3 regions of the Streptomyces sp. NBC_01116 genome follow, and region 3 is predicted to be linked to each of the others. Evidence: riboswitches for the same ligand, from Rfam matches in the RefSeq annotation. Region 3 holds a riboswitch; each other region holds the start of a gene.
The links. Region 3 has a riboswitch for thiamine pyrophosphate ahead of thiO (glycine oxidase ThiO). Riboswitches for the same ligand answer to the same signal wherever they lie in the genome.
Positions count from the first base shown of each region.

Region 1 (4,464 bases), 4.3 Mb from region 3:
GCAAGGCCAAGGAGACCCTCGACAAGCTCGTCAAGGACAAGGAGTCCGGCGAGGACGAGGTGCGTCGCGCGGAGAAGGAGCTCGACGACACCACCGCGAAGTACGTCGCGCAGGTCGACGAGCTGCTCAAGCACAAGGAAGCCGAGCTGCTCGAAGTCTGATGAACGACTCTTCCTGGGGTGCCCCGCAAGGAGCCGGTTACTGGGGCACGCCCGAGATGAGGGCGGCCCCGGCGGGTCCGGCCCACGATGTGCATGGCGCCCAGCAGACTCGGCCCATGCCCAACGTGCCGGACGTTCCCGACGCAGGTAGAGACGCACAGAGCCGCGAGGACCGGGACAGGGATGCCGCTCACGTCAGCGGCCCCCTGTTCCGTGACGAGAAGCCGCAGGAGCCCATGTCCACCCCGCTGCCGCCCCCGCCGCAGAAGAAGCACGCGGGGCGTGATCTGCGCGCCGCCATAGGGGTGGCCGTGGGTCTCGGCGCCGTCATCGGCGTCTCGCTGTTCATCGTGAAGGCCGCTTTCATCGGCGTGATAGTGGCCGCGGTCGTCGTCGGCCTCTGGGAGCTGACCTCGCGCCTCCAGGAGCGCAAGGGCATCGAGGCGCCCCTGGTGCCGCTGGCCGTCGGCGGAGCGGCGATGGTCGTCGCGGGTTACGCGCGCGGGCCCGAGGGCGCCTGGATCGCGATGGCGCTGACCGCCCTCGCGGTGCTCGTCTGGCGGATGACCGAGCCGCCGGACGGCTATCTCAAGGACGTCACCGCCGGGGTCTTCGCGGCGTTCTACGTACCGTTCCTGGCCACCTTCGTCGCCCTGATGCTGACGGCGGACGACGGATCGTGGCGGGTCCTGACCTTCCTGATCCTCACGGTGGTCAGCGACACCGGGGCGTACGCGGTCGGCTGGCGCTTCGGCACGCACAAGCTCGCCCCGCGCATCAGCCCCGGCAAGACCCGCGAGGGCCTGTTCGGAGCGGTCGCCTTCGCGATGGTCGCTGGCGCCCTGTGCATGGAGTTCCTGATCGACGGCGGCGCCTGGTGGCAGGGCCTGCTGCTCGGCCTCGCGGTCGCGGCCAGCGCCACCCTCGGGGATCTGGGCGAGTCCATGATCAAGCGGGACCTCGGGATCAAGGACATGGGCACCCTGCTCCCCGGCCACGGCGGCATCATGGACCGGCTGGACTCGCTCCTGCCGACCGCGCCGGTCGTCTGGCTGCTGCTGGTGCTGTTCGTCGGCTCCGGCTGACCGCTTCGGCATCCCCGCACCCTGTCCCACCTGCACGTTTCACGAGTGAGGGTCCGTCGTCCACAGGGCGGCGGGCCCTCACCCGTCTGTCTGCGACACTGGATGAACCATGCCTAAGCCCGGAGAACTCACTTTCGTCGCGCCCCGCGGATCCAAGAAGCCGCCGCGGCACATCGCCGACCTCACGCCCGCCGAGCGCAAGGAAGCGGTCGCCGCGACCGGTGAGAAGCCGTTCCGCGCCCAGCAGCTCTCGCAGCACTACTTCGCGCGGTACGCGCACGACCCGGCCGAGTGGACGAACATCCCGGCCGGATCGCGGGACAAGCTCGCCGAGGCGCTGTTCCCCGACCTGATGTCCGTGATGCGGCACATCAGCTGCGACGACGACACCACGCGCAAGACCCTGTGGAAGCTGCACGACGGGACGCTCGTCGAGTCCGTCCTGATGCGCTACCCCGACCGCGTCACGATGTGCATCTCCTCGCAGGCCGGCTGCGGAATGAACTGCCCGTTCTGCGCCACCGGGCAGGCCGGCCTCGACCGCAATCTGTCGACCGCCGAGATCGTGCACCAGATCGTCGACGGCATGCGCGCCCTGCGCGACGGCGAGGTGCCCGGCGGACCCGCGCGGCTGTCCAACATCGTCTTCATGGGCATGGGCGAGCCGCTCGCCAACTACAACCGGGTGGTCGGCGCGATCCGCCGTCTCACCGACCCGGAGCCGGACGGTCTCGGCCTCTCGCAGCGCGGGATCACCGTCTCCACCGTGGGCCTCGTCCCGGCCATGCTGCGCTTCGCCGACGAGGGCTTCAAGTGCCGCCTCGCCGTCTCGCTGCACGCCCCGGACGACGAGCTGCGCGACACCCTGGTCCCCGTCAACACCCGGTGGAACGTCCGCGAGGTGCTGGACGCCGCCTGGGAGTACGCCGAGAAGTCCGGCCGCCGGATCTCCATCGAGTACGCCCTGATCCGGGACATCAACGACCAGGCCTGGCGCGGCGACCGGCTCGGCCGGCTGCTCAAGGGCAAGCGGGTGCACGTCAACCTGATCCCGCTGAACCCCACGCCCGGCTCCAAGTGGACCGCTTCGCGGCCCGAGGACGAGAAGGCGTTCGTCGAGGCCATCGCGGCCCACGGCGTGCCCGTCACCGTCCGCGACACCCGCGGTCAGGAGATCGACGGGGCCTGCGGGCAGCTGGCGGCCTCCGAGCGCTAGGTCCTTTCGGGCCAGGGCCCAGGTCGGACGGGCGGCCGGAAACCGCCGGTGTAGCCTGGGCCCGAAATCAACTTCATATTCCGACAGGGGAGCGCCACAGCGCTGAGAGTGCGGCACCAAGGACAGGTTGGCCGCAGACCCTCTGAACCTCGCCCGGGTCATTCCGGGTAGGAAGTTCGGACCTTACTCAAGCTGTTGCGCCCTGCCCGCTTCCGGTTCGCCGGACAGCGGGCGGGGCCGCGTCTCTTCCTGGTCACCTCCAGGAGGAATCACATGAACACCACCACGAAGTACGCGGCGGCAGCGCTCGCCGCCGCGCTCGGCGTCACCGTGCTCGCGGGCTGCGGCGACGACGGTTCCGCCGGCTCCGGGGAGTCCAAGGGCCCCGGCTCCAGGACCGTGACCCTGGTCAGCCACGACTCCTTCAACGTCTCGGACAAGGTGCTGAAGGCGTTCACGAAGGAGACCGGCTACAAGGTCGAGATCCTCAAGAGCGGCGACGCCGGGGCCGCGCTCAACCAGGAGATCCTGACCAAGGGCTCCCCGCGCGGCGACGTCTTCTTCGGCGTCGACAACACCCTGCTCTCCCGCGCCCTCGACAACGGCCTGTTCACCGCGTACGAGGCCAAGGGCCTGGACACGGTCGCGGCGGACACGCAGACGGACGAGAAACACCGTGTCACGCCCGTCGACACCGGCGACATCTGCGTCAACTACGACAAGAAGTACTTCGCCGAGAAGAAGCTCGCGCCGCCGAAGACCTTCCAGGACCTGCTCAAGCCCGCGTACAAGAACCTCCTCGTCACCGAGAACGCCGCGAGCTCCTCGCCCGGTCTCGGCTTCCTGCTCGGCACCATCGCCGCGGAGGGAGAGGACGGCTACGAGGCGTACTGGAAGAAGCTGAAGGCCAACGGCGTCAAGGTCGTCGACGGCTGGGAGCAGGCGTACAACGAGGAGTTCTCCGGGTCCGCGGGCGGCAAGAAGACAGGCGCCGACCGGCCGCTCGTCGTCAGCTACGCCTCCAGTCCGCCCGTCGAGGTGCTCTACGCCGACCCGCAGCCGAAGGAGGCCCCCACCGGGGTCGCCACCGGAACGTGCTTCCGGCAGACCGAGTACGCCGGGCTGCTGACCGGGGCGAAGAACGAGGCGGGCGGCAAGGCGCTGCTGGACTTCATGATCAGCAAGACGTTCCAGGAGGACATGCCGCTGAACATGTTCGTGAACCCGGTCGTGAAGGGCGCGGCCCTGCCCGAGCTGTTCACGAAGTTCGGCGAGAGGATCGACACGCCTCCCACCGTCGCGCCCGAGAAGATCACCGCCAACCGTGAGCAGTGGATCCAGTCGTGGCAGTCGCTGGTCCTGAAGTAGACCCCGGGGCGAAGACCGCCGAGGCCGCCCGGACCCGACGCGGGGCCGGGCGGCGCGGGGCAGCGCTGCGGCTCGGCCTGATGGCCGTGCCGGTGGTGTTCTTCGCGGTGTTCTTCGCCTATCCCGTGACCGCCATCGTCGGTCGCGGGCTCAAGGCGGGGGGCGACTGGCAGTTCGGGCGGATCGGCGAGGTGCTGGCCCGCCCGGACATCCTCGACGTGCTCTGGTTCACCACCTGGCAGGCCCTCGCCTCGACCGCCCTCACCCTGCTGATCGCCCTGCCCGGGGCGTATGTCTTCGCCCGGTTCGACTTTCCCGGCAAGCAGGTTCTGAGGGCGGTCGTCACCGTGCCCTTCGTGCTGCCCACCGTCGTCGTCGGCACCGCGTTCCTGGCGCTGCTCGGGCGCGGCGGGCTCCTCGACGAGCTGTGGGGCGTCCGCCTCGACACCACCGTGTGGGCGATCCTGCTGGCCCACGTCTTCTTCAACTACGCGGTGGTCGTGCGGACGGTGGGCGGGCTCTGGTCCCAGCTGGACCCGCGGCAGGAGGAGGCCGCGCGGGTGCTGGGGGCCGGGCGGTTCGCCGCCTTCCGCCGGGTGACGCTGCCCGCGCTCGCCCCGGCCGTCGCCGCCGC
Region 1 covers NZ_CP108644.1:6,332,625-6,337,088, forward strand. Annotated here, with positions in the region: gene frr (ribosome recycling factor) at 1-161, shown strand, start outside; gene OG245_RS28065 (phosphatidate cytidylyltransferase) at 161-1,246, shown strand; gene rlmN (23S rRNA (adenine(2503)-C(2))-methyltransferase RlmN) at 1,356-2,462, shown strand; TPP riboswitch at 2,538-2,654, shown strand; gene OG245_RS28075 (thiamine ABC transporter substrate binding subunit) at 2,736-3,830, shown strand; gene OG245_RS28080 (ABC transporter permease) at 3,911-4,464, shown strand, end outside.
Region 1: it holds a riboswitch for thiamine pyrophosphate, as region 3 does, so the genes downstream of both, OG245_RS28075 (thiamine ABC transporter substrate binding subunit) here and thiO (glycine oxidase ThiO) in region 3, are expected to answer to the same signal.

Region 2 (4,464 bases), 2.3 Mb from region 3:
GGCAGCCCCAGGTGCTCCTTGGGCGTGACGTAGCAGAGCATCGCCGTGCCCCACCAGGCGATCATCGCGGCGCCGATGCCCGAGGTGATGTGGTCGTAGGCGGGCGCGACGTCCGTGGTCAGCGGGCCGAGCGTGTAGAACGGCGCCTCCTCGCAGATCTCCTGCTGGAGGTCGATGTTCTCCTTGATCTTGTGCATCGGGACGTGCCCGGGGCCCTCGATCATCGTCTGGACGCCGAACCGCTTGGCGATCGTGTTCAGCTCGCCCAGCGTGCGCAGCTCGGCGAACTGCGCCTCGTCGTTGGCGTCCGCGATCGAACCGGGACGCAGTCCGTCACCCAGGGAGTAGGTGACGTCGTACGTCGCGAGGATCTCGCAGAGCTCCTCGAAGCGCTCGTAGAGGAACGACTCCTTGTGGTGGGCGAGACACCAGGCCGCCATGATCGAGCCGCCGCGCGAGACGATGCCGGTCTTACGACGGGCCGTCAGCGGGACGTACGGCAGGCGCACACCGGCGTGCACCGTCATGTAGTCCACGCCCTGCTCGGCCTGTTCGATGACGGTGTCCTTGTAGATCTCCCAGGTCAGCTCCTCGGCCCGGCCGTCGACCTTCTCCAGGGCCTGGTAGAGCGGCACGGTGCCGATCGGCACGGGGGAGTTGCGCAGCACCCATTCACGGGTGGTGTGGATGTTGCGGCCGGTGGACAGGTCCATGACCGTGTCGGCGCCCCACTTCGTCGCCCAGGTCATCTTGTCCACCTCCTCCTCGATCGAGGAGGTGACGGCCGAGTTGCCGATGTTGGCGTTGACCTTCACCAGGAACCGCTTGCCGATGATCATCGGCTCGATCTCGGGGTGGTTGACGTTGGCCGGCAGCACCGCCCGGCCCTGCGCGATCTCCTCGCGGACGACCTCTGCCTCCACGTTCTCCCGGATCGCCACGTACTCCATCTCCGGGGTGATCTCGCCCCGTCGGGCGTACGCGAGCTGGGTGACGGGACGTCCGTCGCGGCTGCGGCGCGGCTGGCGCGGGCGGCCGGGGAAGACGGCGTCGAGGTTGCGCAGCCCGCCGCGCGGCGAGGTGTGCTTGAGCCCGTCGTCCTCGGGGCGGGCCGGCCGGCCCGCGTACTCCTCGGTGTCGCCGCGGGCGATGATCCAGTTCTCCCGCAGGGGCGCGAGGCCCCTGCGGACATCGGTGTCGATGGAGGGATCGGTGTACGGACCCGACGTGTCGTACAGCGTCACGTCCTTGCCGTTGGTGAGGTGCACCTGTCGAACCGGCACCCGGAGGTCCGGGCGCGAGCCCTGGACGTACCCCTTGTGCCAGCCGATGGACTTCCCGGCCTCGTCGTTCGGCGTCCCGGCGCCCGGCGTCGTGCCGTTCGGCGTTCCGTCGTTCTGTTTCGAGGCAGGCGTGCGTGCGTCCGCTGTGGTCATGAGACCTACTCCCTACGCCGGCATTACCCGGTAACAGGTTCGGCGGTCGGCGCAGCGTTTCCCGTACGGACGTACGGCGATCAGCGCCCTCTCAGCCCGGTGCTCCGAGCTCCCGCGTGTGCAAAGGTGCCTCCACGCTAGCGTCCTTTCCGGCGAGCTGACCAGAGGGCCCTCCTGTTCTTGCGATGATCGCCCCGTGACCTCCCCCCAAAGCGACCCCGCACCCCAGCCGCCGCCCCAGGGCCACAGCCACGGCCATACGCACAGCCACGGGCCCGCCGCCCCGGTCTCCAAGCACCTGCGCAAGGTCATCGCCGCCGTGGTGATCCCGTTCGCCACGGCGGTCGTCGTCGGCCTGATCGCGTTCTGGCCCGGCGGCGTCCCCGACCACGAGCGCACCGGCGTCGGATTCGACCGGCAGACCCAGGACGGCAAGGTCGTCCAGGTCGTCCAGGTCGACTGCGCCGACGTCAACGCCGCGCAGGTGCCCCCGACCGGCGACACCTCCACCCCCTCGGGCCGGGAGGCCGTCAACGAGCAGGAGGGGGAGTGCGCGAAGGCCACCATCGAGGTGACCAGCGGCGACGACAAGGGCCGAAAGTTCGTCGAGGTGGTCCAGCCGGACGCGCCCCGGCAGCTGAAGGAGGGTCAGGGCGTCGTCGTGGCGTACGCCCCCGACGCGCCGCGCGACCTCCAGTACTCCGTGACCGACGTGAACCGGAAGATCCCGATGGCGCTGCTGGCCGGGATCTTCGCGCTGGCGGTGGTCCTGGTGGGCCGGTTGCGCGGGGTGATGGCGCTGGTGGCGCTGGTCGTGTCGTTCGCCGTGCTGACCCTGTTCATCCTGCCGGCGATCCTGCAGGGCTCGAACCCGCTGGTCGTGGCGGTGATCGGAGCCAGCGCGATCATGCTGGCGGCCCTCTATCTCTGCCACGGGGTGACGGCACGTACATCGGTCGCGGTCGTCGGCACGCTGATCTCACTGCTGCTGATCGGGCTGCTGGGCTCCCTGTTCATCGGCTGGGCGAACCTCAGCGGCAACACCGACGACAACACCGGACTCATCCACGGCCTCTACCCGGACATCGATATGAGCGGTCTGCTGCTCGCCGGCATCATCATCGGTTCGCTCGGGGTGCTCGACGATGTGACGGTCACCCAGACCTCCGCAGTCTGGGAACTGCACCAGGCGGACCCGGAGATGGGTTGGAAGGGGCTGTACCGGGCAGGTATCCGGATCGGAAGGGACCACATCGCCTCGGTGGTCAACACCCTGGTGCTGGCGTACGCGGGCGCGGCGCTGCCGCTGCTGCTGCTCTTCTCCATCGCCCAGAGCAGTGTGGGGACGGTGGCCAACAGCGAGCTGGTCGCCGAGGAGATCGTCCGCACGCTGGTCGGATCGATCGGCCTGGTCGCCTCGGTGCCGGTGACCACGGTGCTCGCGGCACTGGTCGTCTCCGCGGACCGTCCGGGGTCCGGCGGCGCACAGACGGCTACGGCCGCACCCGCGCGGACGGGTCGGGGCCGTCGTCGTAAGACGGGGTGACGGGGCATCGGGGGGCACGCGCGGTCAGCCCGCGTTCTGCTCCTCGGCGAGGATGCGGCCGAGCGCATCCTCCAGGTTCCCGTCGAAGTCACCCAGCGTGTGCTCCTGGCCGAGCGGCACGAGCTTGTCCGTCCGGTCGAGAAACGCCACCAGCGGCGCCGTCCCCGCCCGGAACAGCGCACGGTCCGCGCCGACCTGGAGCCGGATGTGCACATCGCCGAGGCCCTCGGGCTCGGTCGGGCCGATGTGCACATCTCCGTCGCCGCTCGGGCTGTTGAGCCCGTCCAGCAGCAGTTCACGGCCGAACGCCCAGGTCACAGGGGCATCGCCAGGAAGGTGGAACGTCATCCGGATGGCATACGGATCGCCGACCTCGTACCGGAGCTCCACCGGAATACGGAACGAGAGCTCCTCGGAGACGAGGAAGCTCATCATGACCTCTGCTTGAACCGACTCGCGCATCGTTCAACCCCGCAGTAGATGAATCTGGCCAGGAATGATCCCCCATGGCCCTATTGACGCCATCGTGGTGCACGCGATAGCAGATCACAAGGAGTGATTTTTCAGATACTGATAGAGAACACGAACGAACGCAAGAGGCTGGCGACTTCGCCACGTAGCTGTTCGACTGCGGGCAGCAACCGATCTTCCCGGTCCAGGGGTACGGAAATGGCCATCGCCGCAATGGTGGCACCGGCTGTGACGGGAATCGCGGCGCACACGGTCCCCAGTGCGTACTCCTGGCGTTCGATGACCGGTTCACCTCGTCGGAGGGTGCGCAGCCGTTCCAGAAGAGTGGCGCGATCTCGCACTGAGTAACGGGTGAGGGGGCGCACGGGGTGCCGGTCGAGGTGGTCCTCGCGGGCTCTCTCGTCGAGTTGGGCCAGCAGACACTGGCCGATGGCGTGCGCGTGGGCGGTCTCCCGGAACGAGGCCCACTCCTCCACCGCCGGGGTGTCGGGAGCGTCCGCGACCGCGATGAGATCGATCTCGCCGTCGCAGTAGACGGCGCAGTAGACCGGGGCTCCGATGACGTCCCGCCAGTGACCGAGGGAGTCGGCGACGGACGTGGGGCGCGGGCGGCTTCTGACCCCGGGGGCGGCGGTCAGGTTCTCGGCGGCCGCGCCGAAGAGGAAGACACCGTTCTCACGGCGGAGATAGCCCTCATGGGTGAGGGTGCGCAGCAAGTGGTACGCGGTCGGGAGCGGAAGCCCCGCCTCACGTGCCAACTGCTTGGCGGGCGCCCCGTCCCGATGGGTGCCCACAGCCTCCAGCAGCCTCAACGCCCGCTGAACCGAACCGATCAACGTCGGCACAGCGCTGCTAGATGCCGTGGTCAAGGGCCACCCCCAGGCATGGTGACGGGCCGTCGGCCCTCCCGTGGGGGCCGCCCCCACGGGCCTGCCGCGATCCCGAGGGCCGGAGATCCGGCCCGTGACCGGCGAGGACCGGTCCGGGCGCCGACGATCGAAGGCCAACAAC
Region 2 covers NZ_CP108644.1:4,313,466-4,317,929, reverse strand. Annotated here, with positions in the region: gene thiC (phosphomethylpyrimidine synthase ThiC) at 1-1,436, opposite strand, end outside; TPP riboswitch at 1,429-1,562, opposite strand; gene OG245_RS18805 (YibE/F family protein) at 1,633-2,982, shown strand; gene OG245_RS18800 (SsgA family sporulation/cell division regulator) at 3,007-3,444, opposite strand; gene OG245_RS18795 (IclR family transcriptional regulator) at 3,546-4,322, opposite strand.
Region 2: it holds a riboswitch for thiamine pyrophosphate, as region 3 does, so the genes downstream of both, thiC (phosphomethylpyrimidine synthase ThiC) here and thiO (glycine oxidase ThiO) in region 3, are expected to answer to the same signal.

Region 3 (4,464 bases):
GCCGAAGTCGGCGACCTTCACCCGGCCGTCGTCCCCGATCAGGACGTTCTCCGGCTTCATGTCGCGGTGCACGAACCCGGCCCGGTGCGCGGCGCCGAGCGCGGCGAGGACCGGCTCCAGGATGTCCAGCGCCGCCCGGGGCTGCAGGGCCCCGCGCTCGCGCAGCACGTCGCGCAGGGTGCAGCCCGCCACGTACTCCATCGCGAGATAGACGTACGCGCCCTCGGCGCCCTGGTCGAAGACCGCGACGACATTGGGGTGCGCCAGACGGGCCACCGACTTGGCCTCACGGATGAAGCGCTCGACGAACGAGACGTCGGTGGCGAGCGCCGGGTGCATCACCTTGAGGGCGAGCACCCGGTCCAGGCGGGTGTCCACGGCCCGGTAGACCGTGGCCATCCCGCCGACGGCGATGCGCGCCTCAATGCGATACCGGCCGTCGAGCAGCTGCCCGACGAGAGGGTCCTGGAGGGTCGTGTCCACCCCGAGAGTCTACGAGCCGCCGCCGACACCCCGGACGGGCCGGGGCACTCCCGGGGCCGTTCCCTTACCGACCTGTGACAGGCACACGCCCCAGGTGACGGGCGTGGGCCGGGTCCCGAACGCCTAAGGCTGTCCCGCGATTCCCGGCGGGCGATTGCGGGACAGCCCTTGGCGGCGCTCAGAACGCCGGGCGCTCCGGGTCGAGTGCCGCCCGCCCGTCCACCGGCGACGAGGCCTCGGCGAAGTGGCGGCGCGGGATGCGGCCCGCCCGGTACGCCAGGCGCCCGCCCTCCACCGCGTGACGCATCGCACCGGCCATCAGCTCCGGCTCCTGGGCCCGGGTCACCGCCGAGGCGAGCATCACGGCGGCGCACCCCAGCTCCATCGCCTGCGCCGCGTCCGAGGCGGTCCCGGCCCCCGCGTCGAGGATCACCGGCACCCCGGCCCGTTCGACGATCAGCTCGAAGTTGTGCGGGTTGCGGATGCCGAGCCCGGAACCGATGGGGGAGCCGAGCGGCATGATCGCCGCACACCCCACGTCCTCCAGCTTCCGGGCCAGGACCGGATCGTCGTTGGTGTAGGGCAGCACGGTGAACCCGTCGTCGACCAGGACCTCCGCCGCGTCCAGCAGCTCGATCGGATCGGGCAGGAGGGTCCGCTCGTCGGCGACCACCTCCAGCTTCACCCAGTCGGTGCCGAGCGCCTCCCTGGCCAGCCGGGCGGTCAGCACCGCCTCGCCCGCGGTGAAGCAGCCGGCTGTGTTCGGCAGGACCTGGATGGAGAGCCGCTCCAGCACCGAGAGCACCGACCCCCGCACGGTCGGGTCCAGCCGGCGCATCGCGACCGTGGTCAGCTCGGTGCCGGAGGCGATCAGCGAGCGCTCCAGCATCTCCAGGCTCGGGGCCCCGCCGGTGCCCATGATCAGCCGGGAGCCGTACGTGGCGGGCCCCAGGGCGAAGACGTCGTCCGACATGGTCAGCCTCCCTGTACGGCGGTCAGGACCTCGACGCGGTCGCCCTCGCCGAGTGTCGTCGCGGCCCACTGGCCGCGCGGCACGACGCTCTCGTTGACGGCGGCGGCGACTCCGGAGCGGGCCGGGGTCAGCGTGGCGACGAGGGCGTCCAGGTCCGTCCCGGCGGGAACGGCGCGGACTTCGCCGTTCACCGAGACGGAGACGGTGGCGGAGACGGACACGACGGACGCGGACACGGTGGCGGTGGATTCCGGTACGGCGGGCTGCTGGGTCATACGGGCTGCTCCTGGAGTACGGGGGCGGCGGCGGGCGCGAAACGGCCGGGGGCGAAGGGGCGGGCCGTCTCGGGCAGCTCGCCGGTGGTCAGGACGTCGGCCATCGCGTCCCCGGTGACGGGCGTCAGCAGGACGCCGTTGCGGTGGTGGCCGGTGGCCAGCAGCAGCCCGGGCAGGGCGGTCGGGCCGAGCAGCGGGGCGTTGTCGGGCGACGCGGGACGCAGACCGGCCCGGGTCTCGGTGAGCGGCAGCTCGGTGATGCCCGGCACCAGCTCGTGGGCGTCGCGCAGCAGCTCGTACACGCCACCGGCGGTGACCGTGGTGTCCCAGCCCATCTCCTCGCTGGTGGCGCCGACGACCAGCTCGCCGTTCTCGCGCGGCACGAGGTAGAGGTGGCCGCCCCGGACCACGGCGCGCACGGTGCGGCTGAGGAAGGGGGCGTACGCCCGGGGCACGGTGAGCCGGAGAACCTGGCCCTTGACCGGGCGCACCGGCGGTACGAGCTCCGGCGGGAGCCCGGCCAGCCTGCCGCTGAGACTGCCCGCGGCGAGTACGACCTGATCGGCCGCGAACTCCGTACCGTCGCCGAGCAGCGCCCCGGCGGCCCGGCCCCCGGCGACGGTGAGCCGCTCGGCGGTCGTCCGGCGGAACCCGACCCCGGCCCGCTCGCACGCGGCGAGCAGCGCCGCGGCGAGGCGGCGGGGATCCACCTGGTGGTCCCCGTCGACCCGGAGGCCGCCCCGGACGCCCGGGGCCAGCATCGGCTCCAGGCGGCGGCACTCACGGCCGGTCAGCCAGACCGACTCCAGGCCCGAACGCTCCTGGAGGGCGTGCAGTTCGCGCAGATGCGCCCGGTCGTCGGAGTCCATCGCGACGGCGAGCGTGCCGCAGGTCCGGAAGCCGGTGTCCCGGCCGCTCGCCTCCTCCAGCTCGGCGACGAACGAGGGATAGCGGGCGGCGGAGGCGAGGTTGAGCCCGAGCAGCATCTGCTCGCCGTAGTGCAGTTCGGTGACGGCGGCCAGCATGCCCGCCGCGACCTGGGCGGCGCCGCCGCCCGGTTCCGGGTCCGCGACCGTGACGCGCAGCCCCCGCTGGGCGGCCCGCCACGCCGTGACCAGGCCGATGATTCCGCCCCCGATGACGAGGACGTCGGATCCGGAGGTCTTCCCCGAGACGCGCATGAGTGTCCAGCCCCTCCCTTCGCCGGCATGACCCGGAGCAGGTTCGTACGGTCGGAGGCCGTCCAGCCTCCCTCTCAGCCCGGTGCGTCCGGGCTCCCGCGAGTGTTCTACCTTGGCCACCCTAAACCCAGCCGCCCCCGGCCAGTAGAGGAGCAGCCGCCATGGCCCGTTCGCTCGACGGACTCGTCCTGTCACCCGTCGCCGACCAGGCCCCGGGCCAGGTCGGCACCAGCACCCGCTTCACCTACCACGAGTCGGACGGCCGGATCTGGGCCGAGTACGCGGGCGGCGACGTGGTGCGCGGCCATCTCGTCGGCACCCGCGACGGGGACGCGCTGGACTTCCGCTACGTGCAGCTCAAGCAGGACGGAACGACCTCGTCCGGGCACTGCCTCTCCACGGTCGTCGACCTCGCCGACGGCCGGGTGCGGCTGGAGGAGCGGTGGGCCTGGGAGTCCCAGGAGGGCAGCGGCACGAGCGTGGTGGAGCAGCTTCCCTCCTGAGCTCCCCCCGAGGTGCTTTCCCGGTTTCCTCCCGGGCCGCTTTCCCGCACCCCCCTACCTGACGATGCGTCAGGTGATTAAGGTGGACGGGTGAGCGAGCAGACGGAACAGCGGGCGGCGCGGCAGGCACGGCACGTCGTGGTCGTCGGAGCGGGCATGGCGGGCGTGCAGAGCGCCGTGGCCCTGCGCGAGGCGGGCTTCACCGGACCCGTCACCCTGATCGGCGCCGAACCCCACCAGCCCTACGACCGCCCGCCGTTGTCCAAGGCCGTCCTGCTGGGCAAGGCCGAGGACTCCGCCTTCGACGTCGACTTCGAGGCACTCGACATCACCCTGCGCCTCGGCCTGGACGTCACCGCCCTGCGCGCCGCCGACCATGTGCTGGACACCGCCGACGGGCCGGTGTCCTACGACGTCCTGATCCTCGCGTCCGGCGCGGAGCCCATGACCCTGCCCGGCTCCGAGGGCGTGCCCGGCGTCCACCTCCTGCGCACCCTCGACGACGCCGCCCGGCTGCGGCCCGTCCTGGACCGGCAGCACGACGTGGTCGTCGTCGGGGCGGGCTGGATCGGCGCGGAGTTCGCCACCGCCGCCCGCGCCGCGGGCTGCACCGTCACCGTCGTCGAGGCCGCCGCCCGCCCGCTGGCGGGCACCCTGCCCGCCGAGGTGGCCGCCCCGATGGCCGCCTGGTACGCCGACAGCGGCGCCGAGCTCCTCACCGGCGCCCGGGTCGACCGCGTCGAGGAGGGGGCCGTCGTCCTCGCGGACGGCCGGGTCCTGCCCGCCGGGGCCGTCGTCGTCGGCATCGGCGCCCGCCCCGCCACCCGCTGGCTCGCCGGCTCCGGGGTCGCGCTCGGCCCGGACGGCTCGGTCACCGCCGACAGCGCGCTGCGCACCTCGCTGCCCGATGTGTACGCGGTCGGGGACTGCGCCTCCTTCCCCTCCACCCGCTACGGGGCACGCCTGCTGGTCCACCACTGGGACAACGCCCTCCAGGGCCCGCGCACCGCGGCCGCCGCGATCATGGCCGCCCAGGACGGGGAGCCGCT
Region 3 covers NZ_CP108644.1:2,038,125-2,042,588, reverse strand. Annotated here, with positions in the region: gene pknB (Stk1 family PASTA domain-containing Ser/Thr kinase) at 1-483, opposite strand, end outside; gene OG245_RS08890 (thiazole synthase) at 662-1,456, opposite strand; gene thiS (sulfur carrier protein ThiS) at 1,459-1,731, opposite strand; gene thiO (glycine oxidase ThiO) at 1,728-2,912, opposite strand; TPP riboswitch at 2,910-3,022, opposite strand; gene OG245_RS08875 (hypothetical protein) at 3,074-3,415, shown strand; gene OG245_RS08870 (NAD(P)/FAD-dependent oxidoreductase) at 3,506-4,464, shown strand, end outside.